One region of the Clostridium bornimense genome, then DNA from elsewhere that is predicted to be linked to it. Evidence: riboswitches for the same ligand, from Rfam matches in the RefSeq annotation. Region 1 holds a riboswitch; the other holds the start of a gene.
What was found. A riboswitch is a leader RNA that binds a small molecule or an ion and turns the genes downstream of it on or off. The one in region 1 is predicted to bind lysine.

Region 2: another riboswitch for lysine. It lies ahead of asd (aspartate-semialdehyde dehydrogenase); the one in region 1 lies ahead of CM240_RS12940 (Na+/H+ antiporter NhaC family protein).

Annotation. Positions count from the first base shown of each region.
Region 1 covers NZ_HG917868.1:2,843,946-2,852,055, forward strand. The annotation lists gene pulA (type I pullulanase) at 1-1,003, opposite strand, end outside; gene CM240_RS12940 (Na+/H+ antiporter NhaC family protein) at 1,552-3,279, opposite strand; lysine riboswitch at 3,368-3,542, opposite strand; gene CM240_RS12945 (Dabb family protein) at 3,601-3,903, opposite strand; gene CM240_RS12950 (hypothetical protein) at 4,009-4,233, shown strand; gene CM240_RS12955 (LTA synthase family protein) at 4,263-6,356, opposite strand; gene CM240_RS12960 (Cof-type HAD-IIB family hydrolase) at 6,464-7,255, opposite strand; gene metH (methionine synthase) at 7,535-8,110, opposite strand, start outside.
Region 2 covers NZ_HG917868.1:283,126-291,235, forward strand. The annotation lists gene gatC (Asp-tRNA(Asn)/Glu-tRNA(Gln) amidotransferase subunit GatC) at 1-217, shown strand, start outside; gene gatA (Asp-tRNA(Asn)/Glu-tRNA(Gln) amidotransferase subunit GatA) at 230-1,663, shown strand; gene gatB (Asp-tRNA(Asn)/Glu-tRNA(Gln) amidotransferase subunit GatB) at 1,678-3,117, shown strand; gene CM240_RS01310 (hypothetical protein) at 3,211-3,429, shown strand; gene CM240_RS01315 (NADH peroxidase) at 4,159-4,707, shown strand; gene CM240_RS01320 (NADH peroxidase) at 4,783-5,331, shown strand; gene CM240_RS01325 (DUF4190 domain-containing protein) at 5,689-6,006, shown strand; gene CM240_RS17160 (DUF4352 domain-containing protein) at 6,102-6,296, shown strand; lysine riboswitch at 6,398-6,569, shown strand; gene asd (aspartate-semialdehyde dehydrogenase) at 6,701-7,780, shown strand; gene CM240_RS18115 (hypothetical protein) at 7,983-8,110, shown strand, end outside.

The sequences.
Region 1 (8,110 bases):
CTTCTGTTTCATATATCTTACCAAAACTAGATATTGCTGAAGTATATCCCTTTATTTCTAATGTGTAAGTCTTATTTATATCAATCTTTGAATCTGTCTTTATCTTTCCACTAAGTTTATTATCATTGATTGTTAATTTATACTTACTTTCGTCTATAACCTTATTATCTTCCTTTAAAACTACTTTTGTATCATCTGCTAGTTTTGCATTAACTTTAAAACTAAAATCATTTAATGAATCTATCTTAAATGAGCTAATTGCTGGTTGTTTAATTGGTTCATCTGGATAATAATATATATTTTCATCGCCTTGTAAAAAATATGCATTAATTTCTCCATTATTATTAGCATATGCAAGATTTACAAATCTATCAATATCACAATCTTTAGCTGACCAATCTGGTTTCCTTATTATAACCCCTATACTTTCTGCATCCTTAACATTATCAAAAGATGCTGTTGCTATCTTTCCATAATCATCTTCATCTGTAAACGCAACTCCCTTACCATCATCTATCCAAGACCATACATCCCATTCATCATAGTCTTGTCCAAATCTATAGTAATGAATATTTAACTTAACATTATCAAAATCCCTATTAATTGCCTTTGGTTCTGAAACAGTAACGCTTGCATCCCCTTGAGTAACTACTACTTCTTGATCTCCATTAGATAACGATACCTTTTCATCAGATGTAGCTTTAGCTTCCCAATCACCTTTACGTACTATAAAGTTTATTTCACCTGCTTCTTCTGTAGATTCTACAACGGCAAATACACCATCATCATCTTTTCCCATAAAATCTACTTGTTTTCCATCTTTACCAGTTTCCCAAACCCATAAATTCCAATTACTATAATCCCCATCAGGCCTATTGTACCTAATCTTTACATATACAGTAGCATCACTTGCTGCTGATGCTGTAAATAAAGGTATCTGCATCATAGTAAACATAAGAATAACTGCTACGATTAAAGCTGACCAATGTTTTATCTTTTTCACAAACCCCACTCCTTTAAAACGTTTTCTCAAATTAATTATAATACAGTTTTAATTTTATATAAATGTATAAATATAGATTTGTAAATGTATACAAAGTTAACCCGGACTTCCTTTGTATACATTTACAATAGTAAGTAATTCCTTATACTAATAAAAAATAAAGTGACTTTTATTAAGCCACTTTACTCTAATTATTCTATATTCAATTTTATTATTTACTAATAAAAAGTTCCTATTTTCCTTAATACTAGTACTATCAATATTACTGTAGTTGTAACACTCTTACTTCCTTAGTATTTTATCGTAATGATTTTATAAATTTAGGTAATAAGCTTCCTAGAAAAACTAATACTACAGCTAATACTATAAACAATACTTGAATTCCGCTCATTTACTCTTCCCCCTTATTAAGTGAAAATAATTTTTTAAATATCAAAACTATATCACTTTATTACTAACTTTCACTAATAATGATAATAAATTTGCTAAATGAATTCAATATTGTTAAGAAAACTTTAATAGTTTATATATAAAGAATTAATGAACTTCTACATGTCTTTAGCCTTTGGTATTGGTTTACCAACTATATATACTGTTGCTCCTACTAATAATATTGATACTGGCAATACAATCCATATACTTATACCTAGCGCCGCTGGTATATACCCAGCTAGAATGGATATTGCCGCTACTGATAATGCATATGGCATTTGTGTTCTTACATGTTCTATATGGTTACATCCAGCACCTGTAGATGAAAGTATTGTTGTATCAGATATTGGTGAACAATGATCTCCAAATACAGCTCCTGTAAGTACTGCACTAGCACTTATTATAACTAAATTCATACTCCCTGAACCTACTGAAAATGCTAGCGGAATTGCAAGTGGCATTAAAATACCCATAGTTCCATAAGCTGTTCCTGTAGCAAATGATATAATTGCTCCTAGTATGAAAATAATTGATGGTAATATAAATGCTGGTATTTTATCAGATAAAATAGATACTAAATAATCTCCTGTACCTAAATCTTTAATAACTCCTGTTAAAGCCCATGCTAAAACAAGTATCACAGCTGTAATAATTAATGGTTTCATTCCTTCTATCCAAGTTTCAATAGCTTCTCCAACTGTGAATATCTTTTTACTTGCTGCCATTACTATTGCCACTATAGATGCTAAAAGTGCTGATTGGAATAATACTATAGATGCATCTGCTTTTCCAAAACAAGTTTGTATAGATCTCAATGACATAGGTGAATTTCTTATAATATCTATAGCAGCAGTATCATCTCCAGACATAACTATAGACTTACCATTTAAATAAAATCCAATTACTGCCCCAACTATTAAAACACCTATAGGAATTATGGCATTCCATATTGATAATTTTACATTAGCTTTTGGCTCTAATTCAGCATGTTCCTCTGTACTTTCTATATTTCCATTACTTAATACTTTACCTGTGGTTCTCGCTCTAACTTCAGCTTTATACATAGATCCAAATTCTCTTTTCATTAGTATTGTATATACTATAAAACAAAGAATAAGTATATTATAAAACCTATATGGTATCGTCTGTAAAAATACACTGAATCCATCAACCTCTTGACCTATTGCTGCAAATGCATCCTTAATTAAAGTTAATTCATAACCTACCCAGGTAGATATTATTGCAATTCCTGAAATAGGTGCCGCTGTTGCATCTATTATAAATGCTAATTTTTCTCTAGAAATTTTCATTTTATCTGTAACCGGCCTCATTATAGGACCTACTATAAGTGAATTAGCATAATCATCAAAAAACACTAAAAGTCCTAATATCCATGTTATTATTTGTGCACTTATTGGTCCTTTGGCTTTTTTCGCCAAAGCCTCTGCAATAGCTTTTGCTCCACCCATCTTTGCTACTAATGCTATTATTCCACCGATAACTAAAACCTGAAGTACTATACCTGCATTCCAAGGATCTGCTAATGCATTTATCATCCTCTGTACAATTTCTGTTATTGTTATAAATATAGCATTTATAACTGTAGAATCTACTAGGGAAATTAAAAATGCTCCCGAAATCAGACCTATAAATAGTGATACTATTACATTCTTTGTTATAAACGCTAAAATAATTGCAATTAATGGCGGTAATAAAGTTAGCACCCCATATCTATCAACATTTTTTATTTCTGTTCCATCACTACCTAATGCTATTGTTGTCATTGATATTGTTATTAACAATATCAGCATAAAAGTACGTAATACTCTTCTTTTGTTCTTCACTTTCTCTCCTCCTATTTTTTCTATTAAATGTAAAAAAAGCCTAGAGCATACACTCTAAGCTTAAAATTAACATTAATAATCATAAGTCGCGAGTGATAGCTCTCCATAAAATTCCTTTATGACAGTCTTAAAGATATTATCTGCAAAACCAGCATAGTATATTAAAGCATTAATACTAAACTTCGGCGACAATTCCTTTCGTTAAACTTCATCCTGCTTAAGTCCATCTAAATACTCTTAATTATCGCGCCTCTATCACGGAATATTCAATTATATAATTTATATCATGGCTAATATATTATTGTCAATGTAAATTGTTGTTTACTTGTCATAATCTGCTACGATTCTAGATTCTACAACCTTTTTTATATATCCCGCCGCTTCTACATGATGAGGATTTACTTGATATGAATCTAAATCTTCTCTTGTATTAAATACAGAATATAGAACAACATCATAAGCTGCGTCTGAATCATTCCAATTTATACCTACTTCTATCTCAACAATTTCGGAAATTTTATTCTTTAAACTTTCTAATGAGTTCTTAATTATCTCCGCATTTTCCTTTTTTGTTTTACCTTCTGCTTCTTCTTTTAACTTCCACATAACTATGTGCTTTACCATAATTACTTCCTCCTAAAATTATAATATTATTGTATTTATATAGTATATCATTATAATTATATAATAAAGAATACTTATTTAATATTACATAATAAGGAGGTAACTATGCTTTTAAAATCTGTATTAATTGACGGTGTTACTAAAATAGTCCCTATAACAGAAATGACATTTAATGAATTTTTATTAGATAAATATCAAGGCGATGAAGCTACTATTAGATCAGCCTTAAAAAAAGATGGCTTAAAACCATCTTATATAGATAAAGAAATTGATAAATTAAAAAAGGATTTTCTTAGATATTGCAATGAATTTTCACTAAAAGAAAAGTAGTATGGATACTTTTCCATACTACTTTTCTTTTAGTTGCTACCAGCTAAAATCTTGTTGCTCCTACCCGCTTGTCTAGCAACTTGATTCACCGATACCTTGTCCAAATCACCAGTAAAATTATCTACTCTAAGTTCCGTTCCATCAATAAGTTGTGTATCATATGCCTTTTTACCAACATATATCTTTGAGAATTCAGTAAAATTTTCACCTTTCACTACAAGAGCTCCATTTTCGATATATGTCTGATCAATACAAACATTTTTTACTCCTATACTAGTTTCAATTTTCTCCAACTTCTCATTGCCCATATAGTAGTTCTTCCCAAATAACATATCATACTGTATAAGAGCTAACTTTTCATCATAATCATCTTCATTTTTTAATGTATTATGAATATTAGGAATAATACCTTCCGTTATATTTAATGAATTTAATATTTTAGTTGATAACTGATATGATTCTATATTTTCATCATTTTTCTCCAACCCTATATTGTCCCATATTACATAGTCAACTTTATACTTGTCTATATAACTTGCATTTTCATTCGTTATTACATTTAATGTTGGTAAATGATCTGACACTAGTGAAAGGATAACTGGTTCACCTCTATTTTCTAAATTTTCTATTAAACTTTTTATAAATTGATCTGTTTCATATAATTGATTACAATAATACTCAAGTTGCTTTTTATCCCAATCATCTATATCTCCTTCATCTACTGTAATTGTCTTCTCATATTCTTCACCATAATCATAACCTCCATGATCTTGTACAGTAACTACATATACAAAATCATTTCCTTCTGTAGAATCCATAGCCTCATCTATATATTTACCAAGTATATTATCTTTAGGCCATCCTATTGGTGTTGTATCATAGTTTGTCATAGATTCTATTGGCGTAAATGTATCAAAACCTATATTCTTATATACTTCATCTCTTGCATAAAATGTTGCCTCATAATTATGAACTACATGAGATGTCAACCCATATTCTTTTAAGATTCTCGGAATAGACTCTACAGGTTGTTTTCTTAAAATTGTATTGTATGGCACTTCTCCTGTAGAAAAATTCTTTACTGCCATACCTGTTAAAAACTCAAATTCTGATTTTACAGTTCCTCCGCCGAACGTATATACATGCGCTTCTCCAGAAGTATAATTATTGCTAATTTCTCTGAATGTTGGTATTGGATCCATGTTATACGTTATACCTTCTATTTTCAATGGATCAAAAAACGACTCCAACTGAACCATTATTACATTTGCATTAATGTAATCATTATTATCTTCTGCTTTATTCATTTCAATTGTATCTTTTATATCATTTATATTTTCTTTTGTATAATTTTCTGGCTTACTTCTCTTACTTTTCTCCACTGTTTCTAAAAATGAATAGCTGAATCCATTAGATTTGTAATTTAAGACTAAATCCCAAAATATATCTGATATAGTTTCATTTTTTCTAGAATTACTTATTGAAATTGGAGTTGTAATCGTAACTATAACTATTAATACCCAGGCTATAGAGTTACTTAATCGATTTTTAGCGACATCTTTTCTCCATATTAATGTCATAATAAATCCAACTATAGTTAATCCTATTAATCCCATCAATACATATAGTATCAATTGTTTCATTCCAATATACTTACTAGCTACAGCTATTCCTTCTTTCAGCAAAAACATATCATAATAGGTTAAAGGTTCCCCTTTCATATTTAACATTGCCTTATTAGCAAAGCCCATTATTAATAAAATAATTGTAATTATTGAATATGCAAAATACTTTTTTTTAAATAAATAACTTATTGCAGTAATAATTAAAATAATTCCTATATTTATTCCAACAATGGTACTATTATTGTTAATAAAATCCAATACATCTTTAAAATTTCCTCTTTGCATTAACTCAATAAGAAAGAATATTGCAAATGAACCTACTAACCACAATACTAACATACTATAATTATTTTTTTCTAATTGTTTTTTTATCCAAGTAGCAAATCTATTTCTTGATATAACTTCATTCAATTTACGTATATAATTATTTTTTGATATAGCTTCATTCAATTTACGTATATGATTATTTTTTAATAACCAATTCTTAATTCTATTCATCAAAATACTCCTCAATATTCAATTTGTCATATTATAAATCATTATATGTTTTCTTGTTATAATATTCAATATTATAAACTTTTTTACTATTTAACGTTTTGTTAACATTAAATTGATCTTAACAAATTATAGATAGCGTCATTATCATTATCTGTAGTCCTACCTTTAATTACTTTTTTCAACTTTTCATCACCATTCTCTACTACAAATCCATGACCAACTTCTTTTAACATATCAAAATCATTCATGTTATCTCCAACGGCAAATACATCCTCTAACTTATAATTTAGCAAATCACATAATATTTTTACTGCCATTGCTTTTGATGTATTCATTGGCATCACTTCTAAATATATATCATCACTTCTAACAATATTAGCTTGTCCAACTTTTTCTTTAAAAATAGATTGCAAATTATCTAATTTACACTTATCTCCTACTATCAATACTTTTCTCCATTGCATATCATATATAGTATCATCTAATTCATAGTGAACCTTATATCCCTTTTTCTTAAATCGTTCCGTTCGCTTATGGTTATTGTATACATAAATTTCATCACTACAATAAATTTCTATTCCAATAGAAGGATCTATCGACTTTATTTTCTCTAAGTAACCCTTTACATTTTTTTCTAACGTTTTTGCATATATTTCTTTTTTCTTGCTGAAATCATATATACTCGATCCATTAAAAATAATTGCTGGCGCATTTATAGGCAATCTATCTAAAAATTTTTCTACACCCTTTTTCATTCTTCCTGTCGCAACAGTAAATCTGCCACCTAATGATACAAATTCTCGTATAGCTTCTATGTTTTTTTCTGATATATTTCCATCTTTATTTAGAAGTGTTCCATCCATATCTGATATAAGCATAACCCCTTCAAATGTCTTCATATCTCTTGAACCTTTCTATTAAATCTTTTTATTAAATCTTACTTTTAATAGTATATCATAACTCTTTATGTATTTCCTATGTTAATTTTCCCTACGTGAAAAACACTATAGTCTTACTGACAGCAAATTAGACAAGAATTATAACTTATTCATTAAATTTATAAAATTAGTCTTACTAAGAAACTTTAAACTAAATAAACTCCTTTATAGTTACTTTACATAGATAAGTATAGAGGCTCTGCTCACGAAATAGAATCGTTATTGCACAGCCCCTAAATCTTATTTATAACTTAAATTATTAACCATCATTCGCTCTATTGATTCTATAGACGTACCTTTTCTCTTACAATAGTCCTGCATTTGTTCTTCTGATATCTTATCTATACTAAAATATCTACTTTCTTCATTTGCAAAGTATAATCCACAAACAGAACATACTGGAGTCATTAAATAATTTTCTGTAAGTTCTACTCCTATATTTGTCTCTCCCTTTAATATATCAAATAACTTTCTTTTTTCTGAATGATCCGGAAGAGATGGATATCCTATTGCTGGTCTTATTCCTTTATACTTAGCATCAAATAATGATGTAAAATCTAATACTTCGCCCTTTGAATACCCCCAAAATTCTGTTCTCACTTTATAGTGAAGATATTCTGCAAAAGCCTCCGCAAGTCTATCTCCAATAAGCTTAACCATTATAGCTGAATATTCATCGCCTGCTTCTTTAAATTCTTTAGATAGTTTATCAATTTCACTTCCTGCTGTTACAATAAATCCACCAATATAGTCTTCTATATTACTTTCTTTTGGTGCTATAAAATCTCCTAAAGCCAAAGTTGTCTCATCTTTATT
Region 2 (8,110 bases), 360 kb from region 1:
AGAAGCAGAAAAATTTGCTGGTGAATTTGAAAGTATATTAGATCAATTTCAATATTTAAGTGATATGGATTTAGAAATAGATGTCGAAATAGAAAAAGAAAAATTAGAACCAATTGTAAGAAAAGATGAAGTTAAAGAATTTGATTGTAAAGATTTATTTAGAAATGTTAAGGATATGCAGGACACTTATATTAGAGTTCCTAAAATTATTGAATAGGGGGCAAGAATAATGGGTATAGCGGAAACTATTGAAAAAATAAAGTCTGGTGAAATAACTAGTGAATCACTAGTTAAAGAATATATAGATACAATTAAAGAGAAAGAAGATACTATAGGCGCTTTTATAACTCTTTGTACTGATGAAGCATTAGAAAGAGCTAGGGCGATAGATGAAAAGATAAAGAAAGGTGAATCTACAGGAGCTTTAGCAGGAATACCTATTGCAATAAAGGATAATATTTGCACAGAAGGTGTTAAAACTACTTGCGCATCAAAAATGCTTGGAGATTTTGTACCACCGTATGATGCAACTATAATAAAAAAGATAATTGCAGAGGATGGAATTATTATAGGTAAGACAAATATGGATGAGTTTGCAATGGGGTCATCTACAGAAACATCAGCGTTTAAGAAAACTTTAAATCCTAGAGATATTACTAGAGTTCCAGGTGGATCATCTGGTGGTTCAGCAGCAGCAGTTGCATCAGGGATGGTGCCTATCTCATTAGGATCAGATACTGGTGGATCTATAAGACAACCTGCAGCTTATTGTGGTGTTGTAGGGCTTAAGCCAACTTATGGGTTAGTATCAAGATTTGGACTAATTGCTTTTGGATCATCTTTGGATCAAATAGGACCATTTACAACTTCTGTAGAAGACAGTGCTTATATGCTAAATATATTAGCTGGAGAAGATGATTTTGATTCTACTACAACTAAGGGGTTAGAAAAGAAAGATTATACTAAAGCTTTAGAAGAGAGCATAAAGGGAATGAAGATAGGAGTTCCTAAGGAATTTTTAGCAGAAGGACTAGATGAAGAAATAAAGGCTTGTATGTATAACAGTATAGAGGTTTTAAAGTCATTAGGAGCAGAATTAGAAGAAATTTCTCTTCCTATATCTAAGGATGGACTTGCTGCATATTATATTATTTCTTCATCAGAAGCAAGTTCAAACTTATCAAGATATGATGGAATAAGATATGGATATAGAACTAGTGAATTTAATTCTGTAGATGAACTTATGGAGAAAAGTAGAACTGAAGGATTTGGAGATGAAGTAAAGAGAAGAATTATGCTTGGAACTTATACTTTATCTTCAGGATACTATGATGCTTATTATAATAAGGCAGAAAAGTTCAGAAAAAAATTAAGATATGAGTTAAAAAAAGTATATGAAAAATATGATTTAATATTATCACCAACATCTCCAGTATTACCATTTAAGATAGGTGAAAAGAATGATGATCCTGTAGCTATGTATTTAGCAGATATATATACTATCAATGTTAATTTAGGAGGAAATCCTGCTATATCACTTCCATGTGGAGTAAGTAAAGAAGGATTACCAATAGGACTTCAATTGATTGGGGATCATTTCTCAGAGGAAAAAATATTTAAGGCAGCTTATAGCTTGGAAAAAGCATTAGTTCTAGATTTATAGGAGGGGACAGAGTTATGAATTTTGAAACAGTTATAGGATTAGAAATCCACGCAGAATTAAAAACTAAGACAAAGATATTTTGTTCTTGTTCTACAGAGTTTGGAGCAGAGCCTAATGCAAATACTTGTCCAATATGTATGGGGTTACCGGGGACATTACCAGTATTAAATGAAGAAGTAGTTAATTTAGCAATTAAGGCAGGAAAGGCACTTGGATGTGATATAAATTTATATAACAAAATGGACAGAAAAAACTATTTTTATCCTGACTTACCAAAGGCATATCAAACATCACAATATGATATTCCAATATGTTCAAATGGATTAGTAGAATTTAATTATGAAGGTAAAGATGTAAAGGTTAGATTAAATAGGATTCATATTGAAGAAGATGCTGGAAAACTTGTTCACGTTGAAGGCGAACCAATTTCATTAATAGATTATAACAGAGTTGGTGTACCACTTGCGGAAATAGTAACAGAACCAGATATAAGATCAGTTGGTGAAGCTGTTGCATTTATGAAGGCTTTAAAAGGAATATTAGAATATGCTGAAGTATCTGACTGTCGTATGGAAGAAGGGTCATTAAGATGTGATGCTAATATATCTTTAAGACCAGTAGGACAAGAAGAGTTTGGAACAAGAGTAGAACTTAAAAATATTAACTCTTTTAGAGAACTTCAAAAGGCATTAGAAAAGGAAGAAAAAAGACAAAGAGAATTATATCAATTTAATGAAGGTCATAAAGTAGTTCAAGAAACTAGAAGATGGGATAGTGGAAAAGGAAAAACTATTCCAATGAGAACTAAGGAAGAGGCTCATGATTATAGATATTTCAGAGAGCCAGATCTTGCACCTATTATAATAAGTAGTGAACAAGTTGAAGCTATAAAAAATAGTCTTCCAGAAATGCCAGATGAAAAGAGAGAAAGATTTTTAAAAGAATATTCATTAAGTGAAAAAGAAGTAGATATTCTTATAGGGGATAAGGGCCTTGCTACTTACTTTGAAGTGGTTGTAGATAAAGGAGCAACACCAAAGATAGCAGCAAACTGGATTTTAGGAGATATCCTAAGAATATTAAAAGAAAAGAAATTAGAATCAAAAGATATAGCTGTTTTACCAGAAAAATTAGCAGAACTTATTAAGGTTATAGAAGCTGGTAAGATAAGTACTACTGCTGGTAAGGAAGTATTAGATGAATTATTTGTTACTGATGATGCTGTAATGGATATAATTGAAAAGAAAGGTCTTATGCAAATAAGTTCTTCTGATGAGTTAGAAAAAATGGTGTTAGAGGTAATAGATAATAATCCTAAGTCAGTAGAAGATTTTAAGACGGGAAAAACTCAAGCTGCATCATTCCTAATGGGTCAAGTTATGAAAATGAGCAAAGGAAAAGCAAATCCGAAGTTGGCTAAGGAAATGATTGATAAAAAACTTATGGAAATTTAGAAAGTGGGACAGTAAAAAAATCACGATTAGCAATTCACGATTCATAATTATAGAGCAACTTATTTAAGTCGTTTTTTAAACGGTGATAATAAGTTGCTTTTTAAATTTAAGTTATTTTTAAGATTAGGTACCATACTTATTATTAGTGGAGTAATTTTTAATATTTTATTGAGAAGTATTTTAATAGATAGAATGGAATCTACTTTAAAAGAATCTATGATGCAGATAATGAATAGTACTTCTGAATCGGTAAAGTATAGGGTATTATCTAATCCTAGTAAAACTAATGAAGAATATATCGTTAAATACTGAGTGTAATATACAAATTAGAGGCAATGATAATGTGATACTTTCGGACAACACTACTAAAAAATTTAGTAAGGATATTGATAGTATTAATTTAAAATCTCAGAAAAATGCTGTAGCAATGTCAATTAAGTATAGTAATTCAAATGTATATGGAATATTATCTTATCCTATATATAATCTTTTATTTTGATTAATACAGAAGACGATATAATCGTTAAAATGTACATGCAATATACATCTTAAAATTGGATTAATTTTAATAGGGTGAAGTTTATATACGTGATTAATGAAGTTTTCTCGCGAAAAAAATTATAGTATTGGACAAGTAATTTATACTAGGTTGATGAATAAATTTTATAGAAGTTATAATAACATAATTAGAGAAATTACATAGGAATTTCTTTCATAATGATGCACTGAAAAGAGGGCTTTTGCTTATAAAATTTATTGCGATAGTCATATTATTTTTTAATTTTATATATTTTAGTTATATAAATTATGATACAGTATTTTACTGCAAAGCTAATAGATTAAAACGATATGTATAATACCTAAATAAAACTAAAAAAATATAAAAATATTATAAAAAGCTATTGATAACAAATAATAATTATTATATAATAATAAATGTGAGTAACGAATGAAAACAAAATGTAAAAGCACAAAAGATAAAAATAAAGATTTAATTGAGATATATAAGTATAATAAAAATGTTATGGAGGGAATTTAGTTATGAAAAAGTTTATTTGTACAGTATGTGGATATATTCATGAAGGGGATGCAGCTCCAGAAATGTGCCCAATTTGTAAGGCGACTGCAGATAAATTCCAAGAGCAAGCAGGAGAATTAAAATGGGCTGATGAACACAGAATCGGAGTAGCAGCAGGAGTAGATCCAGAAATATTAGAAGGATTAAGAGCGAACTTTACTGGAGAATGTACAGAAGTTGGTATGTACTTAGCAATGAGTAGACAAGCTGATAGAGAAGGATATCCAGAAGTAGCAGAAGCATATAAGAGAATTGCCTTTGAAGAAGCAGAACATGCAGCAAAATTTGCTGAATTACTAGGAGAAGTAGTAGTAGCAGATACAAAAGCAAACTTAGAAGCTAGAGTTGCAGCAGAGTATGGAGCAACAGAAGGTAAGAAACAATTAGCAACACTTGCAAAACAACAAAATTTAGATGCTATACATGATACAGTTCATGAAATGTGTAAAGATGAAGCAAGACACGGAATGGCATTCAAAGGATTATTAGAAAGATACTTCACTAACAAATAATTAAAAAGATACAAGTGAAAGATTTGGTTTATATATATATAATTTAAATAAGAATATTATGGAGGAAATTTAGTTATGAAGAAGTTTATTTGTACAGTATGTGGATATATTCATGAAGGAGATGCAGCACCAGAAATGTGCCCAATTTGTAAGGCCACTGCAGATAAGTTCCAAGAGCAAGCAGGAGAATTAAAATGGGCTGATGAACACAGAATCGGAGTAGCAGCAGGAGTAGATCCAGAAATATTAGAAGGATTAAGAGCAAACTTTGTTGGAGAATGTACAGAAGTTGGTATGTACTTAGCAATGAGTAGACAAGCTGATAGAGAAGGATATCCAGAAGTAGCAGAAGCGTATAAGAGAATTGCCTTTGAAGAAGCAGAACATGCAGCAAAATTTGCTGAATTACTAGGAGAAGTAGTAGTAGCAGATACAAAAGCAAACTTAGAAGCTAGAGTTGCAGCAGAATATGGAGCAACAGAAGGTAAGAAACAATTAGCAACACTTGCAAAACAACAAAACTTAGATGCTATACATGATACAGTTCATGAAATGTGTAAAGATGAAGCAAGACACGGAATGGCATTCAAAGGATTATTAGAAAGATACTTCACTAACAAATAGTTTTAATATTATATAACCTATTAAAAAGATAAGGCTCTCGCAATAACAAATGAAAATTTGTAGGCGAGAGCTTTTTTAGTACACAGTAATGATTGAAATTCCTATTACATATGAAGAAGTGAGATATGGAAATAAGACAGTATATGATAAACAGGTAGCTTATTTAAAAAAGTTATTAAATAAGACAAAATAAATGGTTAATTTAAGGTGATGTACTAATATATTTGAAGAAAATGTTTTAAGGAATTTTTGCATCTTAATAAAAAAGGTTGAAAAATAGGAATTATACTAATTGAAAGTAAATATGTGGATATGATATATTATTATTAGTGTCTTATAAATTAGGAGGAAAAAAGTATGCAAAAAAATTCAGGGTTGGCTATTGCATCTATGATATTAGGAATTATATCAATAGTATTTTCGATAACTTTTATATTTGCTTTTTTAGGTGTAATTTTGGGAATAGTAGGATTGGTTTTGGGCATAGTAGGAAGATCACAAATACAGAGATCACAAGGAGAGATAAATGGAAGTGGTATGGCACTAGCAGGAATAATATGTTCTTCTGTATCATTAGGCATAGTAGTATTAATGTGCTTGGGATGTGCTGCAATTTTAAAAGTTGATGATTCAATGGACTATTATTATCTAAAATTAATTTTAGGTGGAGTTTAGAAGAACCTTTTTAAGGTTCTTTTTTATTTATAGCTCTTTCTCTCCTAATAGAGGTAAAATTATATTCATATTGATTTCTTATCACTATTTAATATTTGGTAACCATATGTTCTATTTATACTAGTATTATAAATAATGTATATAAAGTTGAATCAGATAATCAGTTTGCTCAACCCAAAGAAGGAAATCAATTTTTAGCTGTATATTGTACTTTAGAAAATATTTCCGATAAAGATCAAGTAGTTTCGTCTATTATGATGTTCAAAGTTGTTGATAGTGTATGTACATAAAAGTATGTTTAAAAATATAATAACTAAGTAAATACAAATTATTACAAGTCACTTGATTTTAAAGATAAATAAGTGTATTATAAAAACATGTGAATATTAGTTGTAATGATAGAGGTGCGATGTTTAATAGTACCATTATGGAGGTAAGCGCTATGAAGTAATGGAAAAGGAATCATCGCCGAAGTGTATAGTTAATGCTTTAAGGACTATATTGCTGGGCTTGCATAAAATATATGTAAGACTGTCACAGTGTTGTGGAGTGCTATCCGAAGTAGTTAATTTTTCATGTATTTCAACATGAATTAATAGCCGTGGATTTCTCCAGGGCTTTTCTTGATATAAAAATGTACCTATAGCATTTAATTACGCTAAATATTTAAACTAATTTTTAGGGGGAATTCATCGTGAAAAAGAGATTAAGAGTAGGTATACTTGGGGCTACAGGTTTTGTTGGACAAAGATTAGTTACATTATTGACAGATCATCCATATTTTGATGTTACTGTAGTAGCAGCTAGTGGTAGAAGTGCAGGAAAAAGTTATGAAGAAGTGGTAGGATCAAAATGGAAACTTGATATACCTATGCCAGAATGGGTAAAACCAATGGTTATAAGAAACCTTAATAATATAGAAGAAGTTAAGGATGATGTTGATTTTGTATTTTGTGCAGTAAATATGGACAAAAATACTATAAAGGAATTAGAAGAAGCATATGCAAAAGCTGAAATTCCTGTCGTGTCAAACAATTCAGCTCACAGAATGACAAAAGACGTACCAGTAATTGTTCCAGAAATAAATGCATCTCATTTAGAAATCATTAATGCACAAAGAAAGAGATTAGGAACAAAGAGAGGGTTTATAGCTACAAAGCCTAACTGTTCAATACAAAGCTATGTACCACCATTAACAGCATTATTAGAATTTGAACCAACAAAGGTAGTAGTTTCTACTTATCAAGCTGTTTCAGGAAGTGGTAAAACTTTAAAAGAATGGCCTGAGATGGAGGATAATATCATTCCATTTATCGGTGGAGAAGAAGAAAAGAGTGAACAAGAACCATTGAAAGTATGGGGCCATATTGAAAATGATGAGATAAAATTTGTTGATGGTATAACAATATCAGCTCAATGTATTAGAGTTCCAGTATTAGATGGACATTTAGCAACTGTTTCTGTTTCATTTAAGAAGAAACCAACTAAGGAACAAATTTTAACTAAATGGGCTGAATATTCAGGAAGACCTCAAGAACTTGAACTTCCATTAGCACCAAAGCAATTTATTACTTATTTTGAAGAAGAAAATAGACCACAAACTCATTTAGATAGAGATATAGAAAGAGGAATGGGAATATCTGTTGGTAGATTAAGAGAAGATACTATATTTGATTATAAATTTGTTGGACTTTCCCACAATACATTAAGAGGAGCAGCAGGTGGAGCTGTTTTAATGGCAGAATTGCTTTATAGAGAAGGCTATTTAGAATAGTTTTAAGAAAAATAGTGAATAGGTAAGAAATCAAAAGTTTCTAATAATGAGCTGTTGCACGAAAGGTGTGACAGCTTTTTTAGTAAGTTTGATAATCAGAGGACTGGAGCATAAAGTTTTTTATTATATGATAGTACTTTGTTATTTTATTAAGAATTATATGATACAATAATGTAAAATAATTCAATAGAAGGAGTATTATATGAGAAGGCTCACAAGAAAGAAAAGACATAAAGAAAAATTATCAACTGGGATTATTAAGATTTTTGTATTAATATTATTGCTAATCATTATAGCAACAATAGTTGGTTATATATTTGCAAAGGTAGT